DNA from 4 places in the Vibrio sp. NH-7 genome. Region 3 is predicted to be linked to each of the others. Evidence: predicted binding sites of a transcription regulator. Region 3 holds the regulator's gene; each other region holds the start of a gene.
The links. Region 3 encodes PurR, which represses purine synthesis genes. Its sites were predicted from a motif close to TNANGNAAACGTTTNCNTNA; they were not measured.
Positions count from the first base shown of each region.

Region 1 (4,995 bases), 240 kb from region 3:
CCGCTATTTGGTTGACCGAAGAGGATCCAGAATACCTCTCTATCGATCACGCTGAAATGCTTAAGCCTGACGACATTATCGAGTTTAAGCGAGATGGCGTACAAGACGGCGTCTATAAAAAACTGCGTCTAGCAAAGTACCCTATTCAAGCCAGACTAGATCTACACAAACGGACCCTAGAGCAAGCGCGAGATGAAGTCGTCAAGTTTTTAAAGCAATGTATGCGGCTGGACATCCGCACCGTGGTCATTGTTCATGGCAAGGGTGAACGCTCTAACCCACCAGCTCTTATGAAAAGTTTCGTCGCACAATGGCTGATGCAAATCAAAGAGGTGCAATGTGTTCACAGTGCCCAACGCTTTCATGGTGGCACTGGAGCGGTGTACGTTTTGTTACGAAAAAGCGCTGAGAAAAAGATTGAGACACGTGAGCGACATCAAAAACGATTGGGTTAACGCCCCTGCGGTGCTAGAATGCGCGCCCTCAATGTGCTGATGTTTTCATCAGCACTTTTTATTAACCGCCGTTGTGAAACGTTAGGAGAACAACATGTCACAAGATAATGCAAAACGCCTCAATAAGTTCATCAGCGAAACGGGCTTTTGCTCTCGCCGAGAAGCTGATCGATTGATTGAGCAAGGTCGCGTCACCATCAATGGTCAAGTTCCTGAAATGGGGACAAAAGTGATGCCAGGAGACGATGTTCGCGTCGATGATAAACCAATCAACGCGGTCACTGATAAGCCTGTCTACATTGCGCTAAACAAACCAACCGGCATCACCTGCACCACCGAGCGCGATATTCCGGGCAATATCGTTGATTTCGTTGGTCATAAAAAACGCATTTTCCCGATTGGTCGCCTTGATAAGCCTTCAGACGGTCTTATCTTTCTGACCAACGATGGTGATATCGTTAACAAAATACTTCGTGCTGGCAATAACCACGAAAAAGAGTATGTGGTTCGAGTCGATAAACCAATCAGCGATGACTTCATCAAGAAGATGTCTTCGGGCGTGAATATTCTCGATACCATCACCTTGCCGTGTAAAGTGACCAAAGAGACCAAGTTTTCATTCCGTATTGTTCTAACTCAAGGCCTCAACCGCCAAATCCGCCGCATGTGTGAAGCCTTGGGCTATGAAGTATTCAAACTTCGCCGTGTGCGTATTATGAATATCTCTCTTGATGGTATTCCGAATGGCCAGTGGCGCTACTTAACAGATGCAGAAGTGGCTGAGATTCTTGCCATGTGTGAAGGCTCAAGTAACACTGAAGAAGCTTCAAAGATCGATGCTAAAGGTAAACGTATTCGCAAAGCGACAGACGCTAAACTGTTTGATAGCCGAGAAGAAAACCAAGACTCGACCGCTCGTCGCAACCAGAAACAACGAACCTTCAAAGGCCGTAACGCGGATGAATTCCGTCACGCACCGAACTCTAAGAAAGGTCGCCACAGCGGTAAGCAAAGTGAGTTTAAAGGTAAGCCAAGTGGCAATAAAGGGAAGACCTTCCATAGGTCTACGTCTGAGAATAGTCAACGCCCTAGTAAGCCAAAGCGCGGCGGCACATTAAGTCTGAAGAAATAATTAGCAAACGAAAAGGGAGCCGACAATCGGCTCCCTTTTTAAATCATAGCTATCGACAACTTATAGCGTACCGAAGATTTTATCGCCTGCGTCACCAAGACCAGGGACGATGTAGCCTTTATCGTTTAGCTTCTCATCGATCGCAGCAGTGAATAGTTCAACATCTGGGTGTGCTTTTTCTAACGCTTCGATACCTTCAGGAGCAGAAACTAAAACGAGAACTTTAATCGCTTTACAACCTTTCTCTTTAAGTAGGTCGATAGTAGCGATCATTGAACCACCTGTCGCTAGCATAGGGTCAACAACAAGCGCAATACGCTCATCCATGTTAGACGCTAGCTTGTTGAAGTATGGTACTGGCTCAAGTGTTTCTTCATCACGGTAGATACCAACAACGCTGATACGAGCACTTGGCATGTGCTCAAGAACGCCATCCATCATACCCAAACCTGCACGTAGGATAGGCACAACGGTTACCTTTTTACCTTTGATTTGGTCAACTTCAACAGGACCATTCCAACCTTCAATGGTTACTTTTTCCGTTTCAAAGTCTGCAGTCGCTTCGTACGTTAGTAGGCTACCAACTTCTGTGGCTAGCTCGCGAAAGCGCTTCGTGCTGATGTCACCTTCTCTCATTAGACCTAGTTTGTGCTTAACAAGAGGGTGTTTTACTTCAACAACTTTCATTTCCATCTCCGGCTTATGTGGTGATTTTTAAACAAACCTTCAGATTATAAACGATTTCGTTCTCAATTTCTTGCGTAAAGACAAAAGAAAAAACTCACGCAAACGTTTGCTATATGGGTTTATCCGCTGTTAGAATAGCGCCGTTTTCATATCCAACTTAAAAACCGAGGACTTCCCTGTGAGTGCTGATAACACATCTCTTAGCTATAAAGACGCTGGCGTAGATATCGATGCAGGCAACGCGCTTGTTGACCGTATTAAAGGTGCTGTAAAACGCACACGTCGCCCAGAAGTAATGGGTGGTATTGGTGGTTTTGGCGCATTGTGTGAACTGCCAACAAAATACAAACAACCTGTGTTGGTATCAGGTACTGATGGCGTAGGAACCAAACTTCGCCTCGCTTTGGATATGAACAAGCACGACACAATCGGCGTTGACCTTGTTGCTATGTGTGTGAACGATCTTATTGTTCAAGGCGCGGAGCCTCTATTTTTCCTAGATTACTACGCTACGGGCAAACTCGACGTTGACACCGCAGCAGACGTTGTCTCTGGCATCGCTGATGGTTGTATTCAGGCAGGTTGTGCGCTAATTGGTGGTGAAACCGCTGAAATGCCAGGCATGTACGAAGGCGAAGACTACGACGTCGCTGGCTTCTGTGTCGGCGTGGTAGAAAAAGAAGACGTGATCGACGGCACCAAAGTTGCTGCTGGCGATGCGCTTATCGCGGTCGGCTCAAGTGGTCCACACTCAAACGGTTACTCATTAATCCGTAAGATCCTTGAAGTATCTGGCGCAGACAAAAACGAAGAGCTAGCAGGTCGCACAATCGGCGAGCACCTACTAGAACCAACCAAGATTTACATCAAATCAGCACTAAAAATGATTGAGAAACACGACATTCACGCGATTTCTCACATCACAGGTGGTGGTTTCTGGGAAAACATCCCGCGCGTACTTCCTGAAGGTACTAAAGCGGTTGTTGATGGTAACAGCTGGGAATGGCCAATCATCTTCAAATGGCTACAAGAGAAAGGCAACGTAACGACTCACGAAATGTATCGCACATTCAACTGTGGTGTTGGCCTAGTGATTGCTCTTCCGAAAGATCAAGCTGATGCAGCGGTTGAACTTCTAAATGCAGAAGGTGAAAACGCTTGGGTAATCGGTGAGATCGTTTCAGCTGAAGCCGGCGAAGAACAAGTAGAGATCAAATAAGCATGAAGAGTATCGTTGTTTTAGTTTCAGGAAACGGTTCTAACCTACAAGCAATTATTGATGCTTGCAGCAAAGACATTACTAACGGTCGTGTCACGGCGGTCTTTTCCAACAAAGCGAATGTCTTTGCCTTAGAGCGAGCAGAAAAAGCAGGGGCAGCCGCTCACTTCCTTGATCCTAAAGCTTTCGATACTCGTGACGCGTTTGATAAAGAGCTCATGAAGCAGATCGACGAATATCAACCTGATGTCGTTGTACTTGCTGGCTATATGCGTATTCTGAGCGGTGAGTTTGTTCGTCACTACCAAGGACGTATGATCAATATTCACCCTTCTCTTCTGCCCAAATACCCTGGCTTAAATACCTATCAGCGTGCCATTCATGCTGGTGACGAAGAACATGGCACCAGTGTTCACTTCGTAACAGAGCAACTTGATGGCGGCCCTGTCATCCTACAAGCTAAAGTGCCAATTTTCGATGAGGATACGGTCGAAACATTGACTGAACGCGTACAAACGCAAGAGCACAGAATCTACCCACTGGTCGTAAAATGGCTAGTGGAAGAGCGCTTAGTAATGAAAGATGAAAAGGAAGCCTACCTTGATGGAGAGCTTCTGGGTATTCATGGCTACGCTGCCCAAGAGTAATTTGGTTTTCAATCCTTTTGGCGAGCTTTCATGCTCGCCTTTTTTTCATCTCTCGTTCATCTTGGGTTAGGTAAATTCAGATTGAACGCATAGGAGAATAGTCATGGATTTAAAAAGCTTACTCAATCAAGCACTCCACTCAGATATAGTCCAGCAAGGTCAAAAACAACTCAAACAGCAATCCAGCTCAGGTACGCTCAAATCACTTGGCGCTGGAGCAGTTGGCGGCGGATTAGTGAACCTTCTGATGGGCTCCAAGAAGAGCAAGAAGCTTGGCAAAAAAATGGGGATCAACGCGTTAAAAATTGGAGGTGTCGCTGCGCTTGGCGCGCTGGCCTATAAGGTATACAACGACTCTCAAAGCAGTCCGGTGTCTCCTGAACCTCAAAGTGAGTTTCGCGAAGATGATCCAATACATAGTGAACTCATCTTAAAAGCCATGATCGCAGCTGCAAAAGCTGACGGCCATGTAGACACACAAGAGATGGATCGCATCGAGAACGCACTCAAAGAGTCGGAAGTTGGCCACCAACTTCAAAGCATTATCCACAATGAACTACATAAACCACTCGACCCAAATGAAGTCGCACGTTTAGCCGCGACACCGCAGCAAGCCGCTGAAATTTACCTCGCCTCCTTGATAGTGATAGACGAGCAGAACTTTATGGAAAAAGCCTATTTGCAAGAACTCGCTAAACAAATGCAACTGGCGCCAGAAGTTATCAACCAGCTTGAGGCACAACTGCGTATTGAGCAATAATTGGTCGACAGCCTCTTGGTCTTGCGCTAGAACAACCTTAGCTTTTGAGTTTGTTCAGACGAGTGTGTATATTTGAGAGCAGTTATCATTTATTG
Region 1 is NZ_CM132187.1:828,718-833,712, reverse strand. It holds gene smrA (DNA endonuclease SmrA) at 1-455, shown strand, start outside; gene rluF (23S rRNA pseudouridine(2604) synthase RluF) at 550-1,587, shown strand; gene upp (uracil phosphoribosyltransferase) at 1,648-2,274, opposite strand; gene purM (phosphoribosylformylglycinamidine cyclo-ligase) at 2,453-3,493, shown strand; gene purN (phosphoribosylglycinamide formyltransferase) at 3,496-4,140, shown strand; gene ACUALS_RS03980 (tellurite resistance TerB family protein) at 4,244-4,900, shown strand.
Region 1: the regulator PurR is predicted to act here: its motif matches at 2,369-2,388, upstream of purM (phosphoribosylformylglycinamidine cyclo-ligase).

Region 2 (4,995 bases), 1.0 Mb from region 3:
TACTGCGCATGATGTCTAAACTGAAGAACTAAAATCGAAGCTGAACAAACACTGTTCATTCATGGAAGGGAGGTCATGCTACCGAAAAGCGTTGCGTATGTACAGAAACAAAAAAGCAACGCTAATCTGCGTTGCTATAGTATGGCGGTTGCCTTTGAGTTAACAATCATTCAAACGAATAACTTGCGTCGAGGCAATGATATCGTGCAAACAACGTCTAGAACTACCAAAGATGAGCAAAACGCCAACAAGGCTTATCACACCACCGATAAGCGGTACATAACCAATCAAAAAATAGTAGGCGTACCGTTTGAACAGTAACTCGTTAAGCTTGGGTAGATCCCCCTGTTGATTGCGAATTCCTATCTTCATCCATTTTTTGCCAATTGTCTGGCCTTTATCTCGCAGTAAATTACGGTTGATAATCGCAAATAAAATGAAGTTGAGAATACCTAGTAAAAATAGGTACCCCCAACTTGGCTCTGTCGGGGGAGATTGAGTAAAACTCTCAAATCCTCCCGTAAAGTACATCAAGGGAAGTATGAAAATAGATAAGACGATAGAATCTATCAACGCAGCGACTAAGCGAGAACCTCGGCTGGCAAGTTGCAGTTGAAGTTCAGAACTATCTTGGACTTGTTCCATAAAACGTTACACCTTATTTCCGTGACATCTTTAGGCATATTGACTGCTATTTAACTTATCAGCAGAACTAATATGTAACGTTTCGATATAGATTTTATTTTAGTGAAAACTCGCTGCAAGCGTTTCTTTTTTAAGATGCTTTAATGGAGTCAGGCGTTACTTCACCGAATGGTTTCCAGTTAAGGTAGCTTTCATCAGCAATACGCAGCATGGGGACATCTTCGAAGGTATCGCCATAAGCGAAGACCTTAGTGTAAGCGGAAACATCCACACGACTTGCTAGCAGCCGAACTTTGTTCTCGCGACTGCAGTCACCACCTTGGTAGCGACCAGTGAATCGACCATTGCGTCTAGTGAGCTCACTACACACCAACTTGATACCTTGATTTTCAGTCCAGATACTCAAATACGGGTTCACGCCTGCCGACACAACAAAAACATCATCGCCACGTTCTAAATGCCAATCGATACGCGTTTGAGCGATTTCTCTGATCACGCTTGGTAAATATTGTTGGGTAAACCGTTTTGCAAGGCACTCTACCTCGTCTACATCACGTCGACAAAAAGCCAGAAATGAGAGTACAGGTCGCAAACGGCTGGCGGGTAACACTCCACATCGATATAAAGCAATCGCAGGCCATATGAAAGATAACCCAATAACAAGCCGTGGCTTAGGTGTGGCAAAATATAGAAATTTTGAATAGGTATCTTCGCTGGTGATGGTGCCATCAAAATCAAAGAGGGCTAAATTTCGCATCGTGCTCATACATTTCTTCTTTACGATAAAAGCATCTCTAGCCAAAGCATAAAACATTGCTTCCAAAACGCGAAAGCCCCGACAACTCATTGAGTTATCGGGGCTTTTCGAATAAATGGCACGCCCTATAGGATTCGAACCTATGACCACATCCTTAGAAGGGACGTGCTCTATCCAGCTGAGCTAAGGGCGCGCTACAGGGGAGGATTATACGAGTTCAAACGCTTAAATCAACGGGTTTTCATAACATTCTGATCTGAATGCCTAAAAAAAGGTCATCAAATCAATAAGCGCTCAAAAACACCACAAAGCAAACGTTTGCGTATGGATGTTAAACTGAATTTCTGCGACAATGCTGCGCAAATAATTTGCCTTATCAATTCAAAAGGAAAGTCATGACTGCTCAAAATATAGATGGAACTCTCATTTCCCAAACTGTTCGATCCGAAGTTGCAGCACGTGTAAAAGCTCGTATCGAGAACGGTTTGCGCGCCCCAGGCCTTGCTGTGGTACTCGTGGGTGAAGATCCCGCTTCTCAAGTCTATGTCGGTAGCAAACGTCGTGCTTGTGAAGAAGTTGGCTTCGTATCCAAGTCTTTTGACCTTCCTGCAACCACATCGGAAGAAGAGTTGCTCGCGCTAATTGATGAACTGAACAAAGATTCTGAGATTGACGGTATTTTGGTTCAACTGCCACTTCCGGCCGGCATTGATACAACACATGTTCTTGAGCGCATTGCGCCTGAAAAAGACGTGGACGGTTTCCACCCTTATAACGTAGGGCGATTGGCACAACGCATTCCAAAACTTCGTTCGTGCACACCAAAAGGCATCATTACGCTACTTGACCGTTACAACATTGAACTGCGCGGCAAGCATGCTGTTGTGGTCGGCGCTTCAAACATCGTGGGTCGCCCTATGACACTTGAACTCCTGTTAGCTGGCTGCACCACCACGACTTGTCACCGTTTTACTAAAGACTTAGAAGGCCATGTTCGCCAAGCAGACGTTGTTGTGGTTGCTGTTGGTAAACCGAACTTTATCCCCGGTGATTGGATTAAAAAAGGCGCGGTCGTGGTCGATGTGGGTATCAACCGTTTGGAGTCAGGAAAGTTGGTAGGCGATGTGGAGTATGACAAAGCCCGTGAAAACGCGAGTTTCATTACCCCTGTTCCTGGTGGCGTTGGTCCGATGACAGTAGCAAGCCTTATCGAAAACACCATGATTGCCTGTGAGCAGTTTCACACTAAGAAGTAACGGCTCTTAAGCAACCAAAAAAGGGGTTGATGTGATAGCACATCAACCCCTTTTTAATGTTTACTTAATTAGTGGTGCTTAGAGCATTGGCAAATACTGTTCGCGATGCTTATAGGCTCAAGATAACGCCCGCAATCGACGCACTCATTAAGTTCGCCATCACACCTGCGGCAATCGCTCGAAAGCCGAATTTAGAAATAAATGGGCGCTTTTCAGGGACAACGCTGCCTAAACCGCCAATCAACATTGCCATCGTTGAAATATTGGCAAATCCACATAAAGCAAAAGTGACAATTGCTTGTGAATGTTCACTCAGTTGGGCCTTAACGTCCATTAATTGAATAAATGCGACAAACTCGTTAACCACGATTTTGTTACCAATCAAAGAGCCTGCGGTAATCGCTTCATTCCAAGGAACGCCAAGCAGCCACGCGACAGGAGCAAACAGATACCCCAAGATTAGCTCAAAGCTGAGTTCCATTCCCATCAGGCTACCAACCCAACCAAGCATACCGTTTAGCATGGCAATCACACTAACAAACGCCAGCAAGGTTGCACCAACCGCAACGGCGATGCGTAAACCCGCCATCGCGCCGTCTGCCATCGCCTCAACCACATTGGTCGCGCGTGGCATTTCGACATTGTTCATGTCTATTTCTGCGTCTGCGGTTTGTGTCTCTGGCACCATAATTTTCGCCATCAAAAGACCCGCAGGTGCTGACATAAATGCCGCTGCAATCAGGAAGTTAAGATCAACACCGAGTGATGCGTAGCCCACCAACGTGCCACCAGCAACAGAAGCGAGACCACCAACCATCACAGCAAAAAACTGAGAGTCCGTCATGTGCTTTAAGTACGGTTTAACAACAAGAGGCGCTTCAATCATGCCAACAAAAATATTCGCCGTTGCTGAAAGTGATTCTGCACGACCGATTCCTAGTAACTTTTGGAGCCCGCCACCAATAAAGTTGATCACTTTTGGCATTACTCCAATGTGGTATAAACCAGAAATTAGCGCGGAAAAGAAAATGATGATGCCCAATACATTGATGGCGAAGGTGAAGCCACCCGTTGCAAGGCCGCCAAACAAGAACGCTATACCTTCTTGGCCATAATTGATTAAGTTAGACACCGCGCCCGTCACGCTATTAAGTGCATCTTTTCCCGCAGGGACATACAAGACGAGCAATGCGAAAGAAACTTGAAGCGCAAACGCCAGCGATACCGTTTTAAGGTTGATACTTTTTCTGTTTGTAGAAAGTAGCCATGCTAAAAACAAGATGGCTACGATACCAAGAATAGAATTCATAAAAGATCCGACAAAATTGGGGGAACAAGATTGGCGTCGGATAATATTCGCTTAAAAATGAGATGCAAATCACAGTTGTTAATGGAGTGTACTTTCCATTGCGCAATTAATCACCATGGATATAACACGCTGTTTTTAATCAGTTTAAACGTTTGCTCTTGTTTATTATTTCCATTTAGAAAAGATGTTTCTGAAAACAGAAACAATATCGTGAGTCGCTTTCACGACTTGAACCCCTGCAAATACGGCGCTAATCGCTTATCCCAATGGCAAGGAGCACCGATTTTTTGTTTAATAAACTCGATCACCGCGGCGGTTTTGGTCGGCAAGTATCGACGACTAGGGTAGACGGCATAAAAAGGCATATCTTGGCTCGCTTGCCAATCAGGAAGAAGCTGTATCAGTTGCCCATTTTTGAACTCATCTCGTATTAGGTACGTCGCTAAGTAAGCAATTCCCCACCCTGCTACGGCCGCATCTCGAACCGCTTCAGCAAGGTCCACCGAGTAGTTGCCTGACACTTTTACATTCAGTTGCTCTTCCGGTTTCGAAAACGCCCAGCTTGTGTAGTCTCGCTCCCAACTGCGATAAATCAGACAATTGTGCTGCACAAGCTCATTTGGGTGATGAGGCGTACTATGCTTAACCAAGTAATCTGGTGATGCAGCTACGACGAATCGACTATCAGCTAACCTTTGCGCCACATAACCTTCAGGTAAGGTTTCGTTGTTGGTTATCCACAAATCCAGCCCTTCTTGGAGCATATCAACGCGATAGTCGAACAAATGCATCTCGACTTGCAGGTTCGGGTAACGAACTCTGAGATCGTCAATGGCGGGTAGAATATGAAGGGTGCCAAATGACTGCGACAAGCCAATTTTAATCAGCCCTGCCACTTCATCGCGTTGGCTTTCCACTTCTCGCTGCGCTTCTTCAATCGTTCGCACAACTTTTTGGCAATGGTGATAAAAATTTTCGCCTGCTTCCGTTGGAGTAAATGTTCGCGTAGTGCGTTGAACCAATTTAAC
Region 2 is NZ_CM132187.1:2,106,507-2,111,501, forward strand. It holds gene ACUALS_RS09605 (DUF2913 family protein) at 1-10, opposite strand, end outside; gene ACUALS_RS09610 (RDD family protein) at 160-645, opposite strand; gene ACUALS_RS09615 (HAD-IB family hydrolase) at 776-1,411, opposite strand; tRNA gene ACUALS_RS09620 (tRNA-Arg) at 1,519-1,595, opposite strand; gene folD (bifunctional methylenetetrahydrofolate dehydrogenase/methenyltetrahydrofolate cyclohydrolase FolD) at 1,798-2,658, shown strand; gene ACUALS_RS09630 (NupC/NupG family nucleoside CNT transporter) at 2,768-3,967, opposite strand; gene ACUALS_RS09635 (LysR family transcriptional regulator) at 4,189-4,995, opposite strand, start outside.
Region 2: the regulator PurR is predicted to act here: its motif matches at 1,709-1,728, upstream of folD (bifunctional methylenetetrahydrofolate dehydrogenase/methenyltetrahydrofolate cyclohydrolase FolD).

Region 3 (4,995 bases):
ATGGAAAACGCGGTTATGGCGACGTAGGCGAAAAAGTAAGTCAATGCGGCGAAGACGAAGTTTTCGCTGATGTAATCTGAGAGTGCAAGCTGCTGAGCTTTCGCATTTTCAAGCGTCAGGTATTGTCCAAAGTTCATCGCCAGAAAGGCGATAAGCGCAACTAAGACTATCCCCAAGATCAATTTTTTATTCATAATCGCGTCCTTTAATACTCTTCGCAAGGATAACTCTGACCCTATAGTTACATACTTAAGTTAGTATAGGGAATGATTGATATAGACAATAAGAACGAGAGCGAGAAGAAAATATTTCCTTAGAGACTAAAAAAGCCAGCAAGTGCTGGCTTTTTCATCGATTGATTGAGCTAGTTGCTCAATTTATTCAGTAGTTCTTGTCTTCGGCTTTGTGGTATAACAGACCAATGTGTGCCCCTGATTGCTCCCTCTAGTGCCCACAGCAGTTCAACGCTCACTTCTGCTGAGTGTGTCGATTGAATCGCCTTGTACGCTTTAACAGCGCCCGCTTCTTCTAAAGATTCGACATCGTCAATCCCGGCTTTCTTTAGCATTCTTTCCGTTGCCAAGCGCAGGTTGGGTAGGTCTTTCAAGCGATTTGGTTTCGCTTTCGATTGTACTTTTTTCTCTTCTTTTGCTGCGATCAGCGCTTGTCTTGCCAATGCCAGTGTTTTTTCATTGTCTGAGGAAATGTCATCGCTTAAAGCAAAATATTTAGTCACAACGGGAAAACCACGTTTTTTGTAGACGTAGGGTTCCAAAGAAAGGGCATTGCACTGTTTGATTAACTGAGCATCCGCTCTTACATGAAGCTTATCGTTGACCACTAAAGCAAACATCGTCTCATCTGCGAATATGCCGAAGCCGCCAAACATTGAACGAGACTTAATTTGACCAAGTTGCTCAAATAGTCTCATTGAGTCTTTAAGTATTGGTTTATCCATGCTGTATTTTCTCGGTGTATATGTATACGCCACCAATTCAGGTCCGAGAGATTAGCAAAATAATGCAGAAATTTTGTCAGTAAGGTGTCATACAAGAAAACACTTCGTAAAATCTCGACGAATTCCATGTCTGCTCATACTCAGTATTGAGACGCGTCCAGTTTACGAGAAAGCTTAATGTACTAGTTTTGCATTTTTGCCATCGGCAACCCCGCTACCTTGTATAAGTATACTTAAGGCCGGAGGCTTTGCGTCCCATCCTTTCGAAATGGTTTGCCCTGTTCGTGGCATTGATCGAACAAGTTAAGAATAAATAATATTTGAGGTAAGTATCACACTTGTAGTGAGTAAATGTGATCTTAGTCCAGTAATTTGGCGGGTTATATGCGCCTGACTGATAATTAATCAAAGAGTCAGGCGCTGAGTGATGATGTTATTTGTTGAGGTTGCGCACGGTACAGCGCTCGACAATTTCAGGGTGCATCTCAAACACTCGCTTGTCGTGTTCTTTGTCCTTGATACGCTCTAACAAAATTTCGAACGCGTTCTTACCGACACGTCGTTTCGGTTGGTGAACAGTCGTGAGCGGTGGAGAGAAGTATTCCGCTAACTCGATGTTGTCGTAACCAATAATGGACATATCTTCTGGAATGCGGATACCTTTTTGTTGTAGGCGGCTCATTAGACCCAGTGCCATCGTATCATTGAAGCAGAAAACGGCACTCGGGCGTTTATCCATTGCAACAATCTTGTCTGCGGCTAGGACTGCAGTGTCACATTCAAAGTTACCTTCAAGGATCCAGTCTTCATCAACTGCCAAGTTCGCTTCGTTCATTGCTCGCTTGAAGCCTGCGATACGCTCCTGACATGCTGCTTTTTCGAAGTGCCCGCTCAAACAAGCAATATCTTTGTGGCCACGCTCAATCAGGTATTTAGTCGCTAGATAGCCGCCTTCTTCTGAGTTGTCGATGATTTTGTCAGCTTGTGAGCTCTCAGGACCCCAGTCCATGACCACTTTAGGAATGTCTTTATGACGGTCAAGCATTTCGCTGAGTTCTTCTGTGAGGTCAGAACACATTACCAAGATGCCGTCTACGCGCTTTTCTGCAAGCATGCGGATATAATCGCGTTGCTTCTCATAGATGCCGCCGGTATTACACAAAATCAGCGTGTAACCTTGGCGGTAACAGTAACTCTCAACACCATCAATAACTTCTGAAAAGAAGAGGTTTGTTGATTGAGTCACCAGCATGCCAATCGTTCGTGTTGTATTACACTTTAAGCTTCGAGCAACGGCACTAGGCGCATAGTTTAGCTCTGTTACTGCTTCCATGACCTTTTCTTGGGTCGCTTCGGCAACAAAACGCGTTTTATTAATTACGTGAGATACAGTAGTTGTTGATACGCCGGCTAAGCGCGCTACGTCTTTTATGGTGGCCATAAGGTTTTGTCCTGTCGATGACTGCCACGAAACAATATTCCTAAGTGTAGGATAATCTGGCAGAAAGTATCAGAAACACAAAAACCGCTTATAATTAGCGGTTTGTATTTAATTCGTTCATTTTTATCGTTTGCGGTCACGATTCTAGACCGCAAACAAACTAAGCGCAAATAAAAACGTTTTTGTTCCCTGCTCGTGGTCACAAAAGCTCGTATTTATTCGCCTTTTAGGTAGCGAGAGTCAAGTTCCATAAACGCAACCATTAACATCACAATGGCAGAGTAGAATCCGAAATCATCTAAAGCTTTGCACTTAGCGGCGAACTTTGGCACCCAATTAAGTAGTGCGTGGTTGATGAACTTGTCTTGCTCTTCAAGTGCGTTTTCCATTTCACCATCACTTTCAAGCTCATTCGAGCGAATAATCAGATTACCAAGGAAGTCGAGTTCAATCGCGATATGATCCGCAGGTTCGTTTAGGCTTTCATCAACTTGGACGCCATGCTTTTGCATTAGTGCTTCCATTTCTCTTGCTGGCTCGTCATTAAGTAGTCCGCTTTTGCCCACATACATAGAGGCATATGGAAGGGCAGAGTCTCTGTCTGATTTAAGGAACAAGTCGCAAAAATCTGCGGCTAACTCAAGTTGCGCGTCTTCACGGTCCATAAGTCGATTTAGTGCATCAACTAAGTTGTCGACAGAAGGTTTTAGGTCTGGGTTGTCGCCAAGCCCAGAGAGAAACGAACGAATCTCGGCTGAATGGTATTGGTCTAACGCCTCTTGAGTGAGCTCTTTCGCCAATAAGCTCGATAGCCACCAATAGATTTCCGCGCGTTTTTCATTGAATGATTTAATTTCTTGCATTAGGTCAGGCTCCTAAAATAACTGCGTTTAGTGTACCCAATAAAGATGAACAGCGATAATGTCAGCTGTATAGAATTGAGTCTAAAAATGGAAAAATATGAACAGATGACCTAGGTTTGTCTTGAATCAAGAAAAAATCATCTTTCTTGGTTTTAAAGTAACAAATACTAGAAATGTTACTGTTTATGAATAGAATACTCGTTAGAACGATGACCAATGTAAATAAGTGGTGTAAATGAGCTATCACGTATTAGTTGTAGAAGATGACGCAGTAACTCGCAGCAAGCTAGTTGGTTACTTTCAGAATGAAGGTTACCACGTAAGCGAAGCCGAAAGTGGCGAGCAAATGCGTGATTCACTACAAAACAATGCGATAGATTTAGTGATGTTGGATATCAATCTTCCTGGAGAGGATGGTTTGATGCTAACACGCGAACTTCGCAGTCAGTCAGACATTGGGATTATCCTGGTTACAGGACGCACGGATAGCATTGATAAGATTGTCGGTCTAGAAATGGGCGCCGACGATTATGTCACAAAACCATTTGAGCTAAGAGAGTTGTTAGTTCGTGTCAAAAACTTGCTGTGGCGTATTTCGGCAGCGCGCAATTCATCAGGCACGGTCGATGCAGACAAACAAGATGGCAACATAGTACGCTTTGGTGAGTGGACATTTGATGTTCAACGACGAGCGTTAAGTCGTGCTGGTGAACCAGTGAAGTTGACTAAAGCTGAGTATGAACTGCTGGTTGCGCTGTCGTCTTACCCAAATCAAGTATTGAGCCGTGAGCGCATTTTGAACATGATTAGCCATCGAGTGGATGCACCAAACGATCGTACGATCGATGTTCTCATTCGTCGCATGCGCGCTAAGATGGAATTTGATCCTAAGAACCCTCAAATTTTTGTGACGGTTCACGGTGAAGGTTACATGTTTGCTGGGGACTAACCCTTGAATTGAGTAAAAAACCGAGGCATGTACCTCGGTTTTTTTGTTTTATAGTTGGCTTTCTGGAGCTTCGATGACGTGTTGTTCCTCATACTCCGACGCCCAATCTCTGAGTTTTTGCCACAAGATTCCTAGTGTCTCATGCCAGTAGCGTTCGGTTTGCTCTAGGTAGACTGCCTTGGGTGTGTACTTAGACCAAGGCTCTGTAACGTTATCGTGAGCTAAGTAGTTTGTTGGTGCAGGGTAGGGTTTTAAGCCCGCTGAGTGAAACTCGTTTAATGCCCGTTTCATGTGGCTCGCGGAAGTCACCACGACCATTTTCTTGTGTTTCACAAAGGCGGCAGCTTGGCGTGCTTCTTCCCATGTGTCTTTTGCAGTCTCAAGCAAAATAATATCAGATTTAGACACGCCTAGAGCGAGTGCCACTTTGGCCATCATGCGAGCATTGCTTATGTCTGATTCTCCCGAGTAACCCGACAATATGAGCTTCGAACCAGGATAAATACGCATAACACGAATGCCTTCAGCAAGGCGCATTAAACCTGTGCGGCTTAACTCGGACGTTGGTGGGATTTTGTCATCCACCACATGGCCGCTGCCTAGTACCATCACGTAATCAATCGACTCGTCAACGGGAAAGAACGCAGAATATTGACGCTCAAGTGGCATCAATAGCCGTGAGGAGACTGGCTGAAACGCAATAAGGAACATACCAATAAAAGAGAAAAGAACGATAAAACAGCCGGTCTTTTGATTTCGAGTGAACATGATCAACATCAAGCCC
Region 3 is NZ_CM132187.1:1,069,723-1,074,717, forward strand. It holds gene ACUALS_RS05085 (TVP38/TMEM64 family protein) at 1-194, opposite strand, end outside; gene ACUALS_RS05090 (TfoX/Sxy family DNA transformation protein) at 365-958, opposite strand; cyclic di-GMP riboswitch class I at 1,160-1,246, opposite strand; gene purR (HTH-type transcriptional repressor PurR) at 1,392-2,399, opposite strand; gene torD (molecular chaperone TorD) at 2,615-3,262, opposite strand; gene torR (two-component system response regulator TorR) at 3,498-4,211, shown strand; gene elyC (envelope biogenesis factor ElyC) at 4,260-4,995, opposite strand, start outside.

Region 4 (4,995 bases), 250 kb from region 3:
CAAGCGGCATACCGTGTAGGTGATTCGGTATCAAACATCATTTCACCTCTGATGGTCTTCTTCCCTCTAGTGGTGGTTTACTGTCAGCGTTACGTGAAGTCGACTGGTATTGGTACTTTGGCGTCTCTGATGATGCCATTCTCAATTGCAATGCTTATTGGCTGGTCTATCTTCCTAGTCGCTTACTGGGCGTTAGGTATTCCACTAGGTATTCAAGCGCCATACACTTACACTATGTAAATACCGTCATATTTGGCGCTGTAGCGTTGTTAACTGCGCAAGTTCCCCGGAGCGCCGGCCGCCCTAATCACATAGGACATCTATGCTCATAGGGCTGAACTTGCTTGTTGCCTAGCTACAACACCAACTATTTAGGTATTGGTAATTCGAAAGCGCTGGTCGAGAGGCCAGCGTTTTTTTGTTTGTATTTTCGCCCATTCAGTGCGCTTTTACTCTTGGTGGGTTAAGGGTAAAATCGTGGCACACAGCATTTATGCTAGATTTTGGAGCCCCAGTGTCAGATTCCCAGTTTACCCCTCAAGACGAACAATATATGCGCCGCGCAATGGAACTTGCAGCACATGCGGAAACTGAAGGTGAAGTCCCGGTCGGTGCCGTGCTTGTGAAAGATGGTGAAATCATCGCAGAGGGCTGGAACCAGTCTATTGGTTGTCATGATGCCACTGCGCATGCCGAAATGCAGACCATCAGAAAAGCGGGTCAAGTACTTGAGAATTATCGATTACTGGATACCACCCTTTACGTAACGCTAGAGCCTTGTCCTATGTGTGCTGGCGCGTTGTTGCACAGCCGTGTAAAGCGTGTTGTGTTTGGCGCACCAGATTTGAAAGCCGGCGCTGCAGGAACGGTATTAAACCTTTTTGAACATCAAGCGGCTTATCACTATGCAGATGTAGAGCAGGGGCTGTTGGAGGAAGAATGCCGAGTACAACTTCAGTCCTTTTTTAAACGTCGTCGCAAAGAGAAAAAGACCGAGCGTAAAGCAACACGAGTTCAGCAGGTGAATGAAGCGAAGAAGGGACGAAAGAAATCAGAATAGTCGCTTTTAAGCAAACATCTTATCGATAAGATGTTTGCTCCTTGGTGTTACGCTGCACAGATAAGTTGCATGAATGCTCGGTGACGTGCGATCACCTTTTTCTTGTTGTTGCTAAGCAGCCGCTTACGACGGTTAGCTGCAACGGTTTTGTTAAGGCGTTTTGACTGTAGTTTACGTCTAGCCATAGAACAACCTCCTATATGAGTGAATACAATATTACTGACATTCATTGATGAATGTTCATGATTATCTGATCGTATCGGTTTTATACTCGCCAATTGTTACCATTTTAAGAAACTTCGCAAGTGATCAAGTACACGATATTATGTATGGGTTGCAGTGAAGGATTTCAAGTGCGCAATCTTTGTTCAAAAATTGCGCACTTGAGAGTGAAGCTAGTCAGCTTCTAACTGGTCAACAGTTGATTCTGCCGCAGAAAGAGGTTGCGCTTGAGAGGCAACTTGATCCGGCACTTGAATAACGGTCAAGTCATCAACGTTGTCATTGTCTTCCGCCAATGTCTGCTTCTCAACATGCCCAATGATGCTTTGGTAGTAGCGACGAATGTTTTCGACATAGTTACGCGCCTCATCACCGCGAGCATAGCCGTAGCGAGTTTGGCTGTAGTACTTTTTCTGACGCAGTAATGGTAGGCGGTCTTTTACGTCTGACCAAGCGTCTGGATTCCCACCTTGCCGCTTGGTTAAGCGTCTTGCGTCCATAACATGACCGTAGCCTACGTTGTAGGATGCGAGTGCAAACCAGATTTTCTCATGTTCTTCAATGGAGTCGGGGATACGTGCAACCATACGGCGTAAATACTCTACCCCCCCTTTTACGGATTGCTCTGGGTCTAAACGGTCGGTAACACCAACACTTTTCGCGGTTGGCAGTGTTAGCATCATCATGCCGCGGACACCAGTAGGAGATTTCGCCAATGGATTCCAATGCGACTCTTGGTAGGCGAGCGCTGCAACTAAACGCCAATCAAATTCATCAGAATACTTTTTAAACAGTGGTGACCATTTAGGCAGCTTAGAATCGAGAGCACGAATGAACGCGCGAGTATCCACGTAGTCAAATGAGTCGACATGACCGATGTACTTCTCTTCAAGTGATGCCAAGTGCCCTGATTGTTTGATATAGCCAAAAAACTCTATAAGTAAGGCGTAGAGACTCTCATCTTGGGAGCGACGCAGAAACCAAGAAGTCGGCTGATCTTCTGTTAGCTCAAAGGCTAATGCAATCTCAGGATAGATACGTTGAGAGAGTGAAACTTCAACAGAGTCCGCAACCGTAAATTGCAAATCTCCTTCAGAGACCTTTTTGAGCAGGTCGTTAACGTCTGCGTTTGGGTCGACTTTATAAATAAATTGTGGGTGTTCTTGTTGGATGGCCGCCAAGGTTTGGTTGAAATGCGAATCTCCCACAATTTGAATAACCGGTTCGTTGTCATTGCTTTGTTCTAACTCAGATTGCAGTTCGAGCAACTGTTCTAAGTTACGTGGTCGCCATTGACCCTTTTTATAGACCACCTGTTGGCTCACGTAATAGTAAGCGGGGCCGGGTCTAAACGCTTTCAATCTTTCCGGTGATTGGCTTAACCCAGCCGCAATAATATCGATTTCGCCGTTTCGTAGGGCAGGATAGAGGCTCGAGATACGATAGGCAGGCTTCATCTCGAGCTGCACGCCGAGCTCATTGGCAAACTCTCGAGCTAACTCATAATCAAGTCCAGCGGGGCCATCAGGACCAATATAGTAAGAGAGTTGGTTGTTTAATGTTCCAACCCTTAGCACACCACGTTCTTTAATTTGCTCCAGTTCACTCTTAGGTTCTGACTCAATTTGACAGCCTGATAGTAGGAGCATCCCAAGCAGCACAGTAGCTAACGTGTGCAGTTGGGACAGGTAATTCTTATTCATTTAATGACAATCTCGTACATCCAGTAGGGCATTTATATCAAAGTGTCATAACAAGGCAAGATAATCAGTGTGGCTTCGGGAGAAGTGATCTTAATTTCGGAATTATGTTGTATTTCAAAATTGACAAAAAAAATGACGCAAACGGTTGCTTTTGGTGTTACATCACAAAAACAATTGCTATATAATGCGCCCGCAACCAAGAGGTGGAATCGGCATAGGTTTGGAAAACCTTCGGGAATAGCTTCGAAGAAAACAGTGAATAGCATAAGGTGAAGTGGCCTTGTGTGACATTTAACCCACTGAATTTATTCCAATATCACCTTCATCAATTGCATAAGAGACCTAAGCACATGAGAATTTTTCGTGGCTCCCCAGCTCTATCTGAATTTCGTGTTAACAAGCTTCTAGAGCTTTGTCGTGAACTTAGCCTGCCTGTCACTGGCATTTACGCTGAGTTTGCCCATTTTGCTGAACTTTCAGCAGAGCTAGATGATCAAGAAGTTGAGAAACTTGAAAAACTACTGACTTACGGTCCAACAATTGAAGAGCACGAGCCAGAAGGTTTGCTTCTGCTCGCAACTCCTCGTCCTGGTACTATTTCTCCTTGGTCTTCAAAATCGACCGATATCGCCAACAACTGTGGTTTAGACAAAGTGGTACGCCTAGAGCGCGGTACTGCTTACTACATCGAAACATCCTCTGAACTTTCAGAGCTTCAACTGGTTGAGCTTAAAGCGATTCTGCACGACCGTATGATGGAAGTTATCTTCACTGACTTCGATTCAGCAGCGGCACTTTTCCAAGTAGCAGAGCCAGCGCCAGTAGCAGATGTAGACCTACTCAATGGTGGTCGTGCTGCGCTTGAAAACGCAAACGTTACCCTCGGTCTTGCACTTGCAGATGATGAAATCGAGTACCTTTACGATGCGTTCGTAAACAAGCTAGATCGTAACCCAACAGACATCGAGCTAATGATGTTTGCACAGGCGAACTCAGAGCACTGTCGTCACAAGATCTTCAACGCAGACTGGTCTATCGACGGCGTTAAGCAAGAGAAGTCTCTGTTCAAGATGATCAAAAATACATTCGAAGTAACACCAGACAATGTGTTATCTGCCTATAAAGATAACGCGGCAGTCATGGTGGGTTCAGATGTAGGTCGTTTCTTCCCGAACCCAGAAACTCGTCAGTACGGTTACAGCCAAGAGAAAGCGCACATCCTAATGAAGGTGGAAACGCACAACCACCCAACCGCTATCTCTCCTTGGCCGGGTGCTTCTACAGGCTCTGGTGGTGAAATTCGTGATGAAGGCGCAACGGGTATCGGTGGCAAGCCAAAAGCTGGTCTGGTTGGTTTCACAACCTCTAACCTACGTATACCTGGTTTTGAACAGCCATGGGAAACAGATTTTGGTAAGCCAGGTCGCATCGTTAACGCACTAGATATCATGCTAGAAGGCCCACTTGGTGGTGCGGCGTTCAATAACGAATTTGGTCGTCCAAACCTACTGGGTTACTTCCGTACTTACGAAGAAAAAGTTAACTCTCACGCAGGTGAAGAAGTTCGTGGTTACCATAAGCCAATCATGATTGCTGGTGGTATGGGTAACATCCGCGACGAGCACGTGCAGAAGAAAGAGATCCCAGTAGGTGCAAGCCTAATCGTATTGGGTGGTCCTGCAATGAACATCGGTCTTGGCGGTGGTGCTGCATCTTCAATGGCGTCTGGTCAATCAGCTGAAGACCTAGATTTCGCTTCAGTACAGCGTGAAAACCCAGAGATGGAACGCCGATGTCAGGAAGTGATCGACCGTTGTTGGCAACTTGGCGATGCTAACCCAATCGCATTTATCCACGATGTGGGCGCGGGCGGTATCTCTAACGCACTTCCAGAGCTTGTTGATGATGGCGAGCGTGGTGGTATCTTCCAACTACGTGACGTACCAAACGACGAACCAGGCATGAGCCCACTTGAAATCTGGTGTAACGAATCTCAAGAGCGTTACGTAA
Region 4 is NZ_CM132187.1:820,469-825,463, forward strand. It holds gene ACUALS_RS03940 (AbgT family transporter) at 1-240, shown strand, start outside; gene tadA (tRNA adenosine(34) deaminase TadA) at 494-1,060, shown strand; gene ACUALS_RS03950 (hypothetical protein) at 1,108-1,245, opposite strand; gene mltF (membrane-bound lytic murein transglycosylase MltF) at 1,456-2,985, opposite strand; gene purL (phosphoribosylformylglycinamidine synthase) at 3,336-4,995, shown strand, end outside.
Region 4: the regulator PurR is predicted to act here: its motif matches at 3,119-3,138, upstream of purL (phosphoribosylformylglycinamidine synthase).